2 regions of the Exiguobacterium sp. s28 genome follow, and region 2 is predicted to be linked to the other one. Evidence: riboswitches for the same ligand, from Rfam matches in the RefSeq annotation. Region 2 holds a riboswitch; the other holds the start of a gene.
What was found. Region 2 has a riboswitch for FMN ahead of ribD (bifunctional diaminohydroxyphosphoribosylaminopyrimidine deaminase/5-amino-6-(5-phosphoribosylamino)uracil reductase RibD). Riboswitches for the same ligand answer to the same signal wherever they lie in the genome.

Region 1: linked by a shared signal. The riboswitch ahead of KNP78_RS01740 (ECF transporter S component) and the one ahead of ribD (bifunctional diaminohydroxyphosphoribosylaminopyrimidine deaminase/5-amino-6-(5-phosphoribosylamino)uracil reductase RibD) in region 2 are both predicted to bind FMN.

Annotation. Positions count from the first base shown of each region.
Region 1 is NZ_JACSLL010000001.1:340,754-342,952, reverse strand. It holds gene KNP78_RS01745 (nucleotidyltransferase family protein) at 1-206, opposite strand, end outside; gene KNP78_RS01740 (ECF transporter S component) at 336-923, opposite strand; FMN riboswitch at 1,083-1,224, opposite strand; gene KNP78_RS01735 (HesB/IscA family protein) at 1,322-1,678, shown strand; gene KNP78_RS01730 (hypothetical protein) at 1,720-1,962, opposite strand; gene KNP78_RS01725 (NAD-dependent epimerase/dehydratase family protein) at 2,090-2,199, shown strand, end outside.
Region 2 is NZ_JACSLL010000006.1:154,737-156,935, reverse strand. It holds gene ribD (bifunctional diaminohydroxyphosphoribosylaminopyrimidine deaminase/5-amino-6-(5-phosphoribosylamino)uracil reductase RibD) at 1-1,063, opposite strand, end outside; gene ribE (riboflavin synthase) at 1-3, opposite strand, end outside; FMN riboswitch at 1,216-1,358, opposite strand; gene KNP78_RS08705 (undecaprenyl-diphosphate phosphatase) at 1,452-2,199, opposite strand, start outside.

The sequences.
Region 1 (2,199 bases), on a different contig from region 2:
GGTAACAGGTCGTGCAGTTGTGCCTCATACTGTTTTTCAATCGCCTCGTCGATGTGAGATCGGTCAAAGTAGATGACATCGACGTCCTCGGTCGGCGTCGGTACTTCGTAGCCGTGCGCGTCATCCCATATTTTTGCCCGCACGTATCCGGCACAAATCCACCAATCGGGTAAACCGAGCGAAGCGACGATTGTCAACAGATGCATCAGTTCCACATCAGTCTCTAAAAAATGGGTCACATCTTCAGTCGTGTTCAATCCATCTCCTCCTATTCTCTCATTAGCATAGCGTACCTATACAAAAAGCACCTAGACTGATGTCCAGGTGCTTTACGTTTAAGCTTGAAGTTGCATGCGCTGGCGTTCGATCCACGGCTTCAATTTGAGGAAGAGTGGGACGAACAAGGCGCTGATCAACAACGCTTTAATGAGGTTGAACGGCAAGATACCGTATAGGACGAGGTCCGTTTTGACAGCCGGTTGTGCCATCTCGGTCATGCCGAAGAAGAACGCGTAGGCTGGTAAGATGAGCAAATAGTTCAAGATCGCCAAGCTGAGTGCCATCGTGATCGTACCGGCCACGAGGCCTGAAGCGAGCGCTTTATTCGTTTTACGTTTATGGTAGAACCATGCGACCGGATACATGAAGGCGACACCTGCAAAGAAGTTCGCGACTTCGCCGACCGGAACGCCGCCACCGTTGAAGACATAGTAGAGGACATTTTTTAGAGCGACGACCACGACGCCTGCGAGTGGGGAGAACACGATCCCGGCGACGAGCGCGGGAATGTCACTGAAATCCACTTTTAGGAACGGTGGTAGGAAAGGCAGCGGGAAGTTAAAGAGCATGAGGACAAAAGAAATGGCCCCGAGCATCGATAGCGTCACCAGTGTTGTCAATCGTTTGTTGCGCGTTGTTTTCATCAAAATCTCTCCTTTTGTCGCTCCTTGATGAATGGCACCCGTCGCATAGAAAAACCCGATTGTATCAAACAATCGGGAGAGTTTACGCGCATACGAAATAGATGTTCTCATCGGTGTTTAGACCACGCCGAAGAAAACATCCGGATATCGGTCGGATGCCGCCATCTTCTCCCATCCAGACTTTACTGTCGGCTTTCGAATCTCACGAAATCAGCAAGCAACGCCTTGCTCGCTCACGGGCTGAGAAGAACTAGTCTTCAATACCGCCGGTCGGGAATTTCACCCTGCCCCGAAGATGGAACGATTTAATTTTTTTTGTTACAGTTTAGTTATACAAGATATTTCACAAAATCTCAAGTCAGTTGACTTGAAGTTAAGATAACGAAGGAGGAGTTCAGATGATTCATTTGACAGAATCAGCCGCATTACAAGTCATCGATATGATGAAACAGACCGAACGCCCCGACGACCAATACTTGCGGATCAAAGTGCAAGGGGGCGGGTGTACCGGCCTGTCTTACGGGATGGGGTTTGATGAGGATAAGACAGACAAGGACGTTCAGTTTGACCACTATGGTGTCCGTGTCATCGTCGCGGAAGCCGATCACGGGGTCGTCGACGGTCTCGAGATTGACTATAAGCAGTCGATGCTCGGAGGCGGCTTCACGATTAAAAATCCGAACGCCATCGCCACGTGCGGTTGCGGCTCGAGTTTCCGGACGGCATCGAACGCCGGGACACCTGGGGATTGCTAAACGAAAGGCCAATCATGTCTCATGATTGGCCTTTTTTGTATTCAGTCTGTCTCTTCAATCAGAATTAATCGAATGAGTTTCGAAGCCGCGTCTAACTCGATTTGATGTTGCCAAGGACGAAACGCTGTGATTTTACACGTGTCGTTCGTGATGCGGAACGAACAGACGCTCTCTTCCTCTTGGTCAAGGACCGAGTAACGACTGAAATCCGATAAGCTTTGGTAAATGGCATATTGTGTCGGTAATTCACACGACCATCCTTTTTCTAATGTGATTTGATGCATGCGTCTCGCCTCTTTCTTCTCTATATATATAAGAATAACAAAAATATTCAAGGATGTGGAAGATTAGTCGAGAGGATGCAAGGGAAAATGAAAAGAGATGTCATTTCATGTAGGAGGGGCAGGGACGATGAGAAAAGTATTGATTTTCGGTGGCTCACGCTATTTTGGAAAGCGGTTGGCACTTCGGTTGGCGGAAGCCGGTGACGATGTGACGATTGTGACGCGTGGACAACTGCA
Region 2 (2,199 bases):
CATCGGACCCCTCCTTTCGCATGATCAGTTTGATGTCGGTACCGACCGTCTCCACCGTTTGAACGTCGAACCGCTCAACTGCATCGAGCGGACCGTCATGATGTGAGCGGTAAAAGCTGCCCTTGCCGCCGAATACGCGTGGCGACTGATACATGACCCACTCGTCGACGAACTGTCCGTCCATGAGTGAAGTGACGAGTGTCGGTCCCGCTTCGACGAGCAGGCGGCCGATGCCGCGTGCGTAGATGTCTTGTAGGACAGCTTCGAGCGATGTGTAGTCGGCGAGCTCAACGCCGCGTTGTGTGAACGCGTCCCGCTTCACTCGATCGTCGGACGTCGTGTAGAGCAATACCGGCACATCGTTCGCCGTCCGGACGAGCTGACTCGAGAGCGGCGTGCGCAACTCACGGTCGAGCACGACCCGGAGCGGTTGCGTCGTCTCACGGTCGAGCCGGACGGTCAGACCTGGGTCATCGGCGAGCACGGTGCCGACACCGGTCAAGACGGCATCGACCGTCGACCGCAGTTCATGGACGTCCCGTCTCGCTTCTGTCCCCGTCACCCACTTGCTGTCACCGTGATCGAGCGCGACTTTGCCGTCGAGGCTCGTCGCTGTCTTCAAGATGACGTAAGGCCGCTTCGTCTCGAGCGAACGCAAGAACGCCACATTGAGCGCTCGTGCCTCACGCTCGAGCAGCCCGACCTCGACGTCAATCCCGGCCGCTTTCAACCGAGCGATGCCGCGCCCTGCGACGAGCGGATTTGGGTCTTCCATCGCGATGACAACACGCTTGATGCCGGACTCGACGAGCAGGTCGGCACACGGCGGCGTCTTGCCGTAATGCGAGCACGGTTCGAGCGTGACGTACATCGTCGCACCGTAGGCGGCAGCGCCGGCCATGCGGATGGCGTGCACCTCGGCATGCGCTTCCCCGGCCTTCAAGTGAGCACCGAATCCGACGACCCGGCCGTCTTTGACGACGACGGCGCCGACGCGCGGGTTGATGCCGGTCGATGAGGCGGACTTGGCCAATTGGATGGCTTGTTGCATGTACTGATTCATAATCTCCCTCCTTGTTTCGCACAAACAAAAAGACCTCAAGGAATGATCCTCAAGGTCTCGGTGGGAGGTGTCGGTCGTCATTTGGGCAAACCAAATAAGCGTTTTCTTTACAGAAAAACGTACGACGAACTACAGGTCGCGTGGACCTGTTCTGTTTCCTTCTCCCATCCAGACTATACTGTCGGCTCTAGAATCGCACTAGATCCACCGTTCGCACACGTGCGCCCGGGTCACGGACTTAAGGCTCGCGCCCATCACCGCCGGTTGGGACTTTCACCCGACCCCGAAGGAATATTTGTTTGTACGATTCCACTTTAGCGCAAAAATAAATCGATGGCAAAACGAAATGCGCAAAAAGGCACCGCTCGAGTGAGCAGCGCCTTCAGAATCATGCCAAGAATAGGACGACGAGGAGACCGACGATCCAGCAATAGAACGAGAAATACTTGAGCTCGCCTTTCGCCATGATGTGTTGGAACCATTTGAGCGAGATGGCCGTGAGCGCATACGAGGCGATGAACGCCAAGATGAGCGGTCCGAACAGTTCACGCGTTTCCGGATTCGTGAACAGCGCCGGTCCATCTAAAATCATCGTCCCGAGACTGACCGGGATGAATAAGAAGAACGAGAAGCGGAGGGCCGACTCTTGCTTGATGCCGAGGAGCATCGCCATGACGATCGTGGCGCCGGAGCGGCTGATCCCTGGAATGAGTGCGACCGCTTGAGCAAGACCAATCAAAATCGCGTCGCGGAGCGTGATGCCGCCGTCCCCTTTGTTCCCGCGCATGTTGCGGATGAACCAGAGCGCGAGCCCAGTCAAGATGAGCGTGTAGCCGACCGTGGCGACTCCACCGAGCGTCTCCCCGATCCAATCACCGAACAAGACACCGAGCAAACCAGCCGGGACGGTCGCGACGAGCAAGAGCCCGATGAACTTAACATCAATCATCGTCTCGTCGCTGCGATCTTTCTTAAATAAGAACGTCCACAGACTGACGACGAGACGGACGACGTCTTTCCGATAAATCGTCAAGACGGCGAGCAGCGAGGCAAAGTTCACGAATATCTCGAACGAGAGTCCCGGTAATTGGATATCGAACAGCTCTTGGAAGATGACCAAGTGACCGCTTGACGAA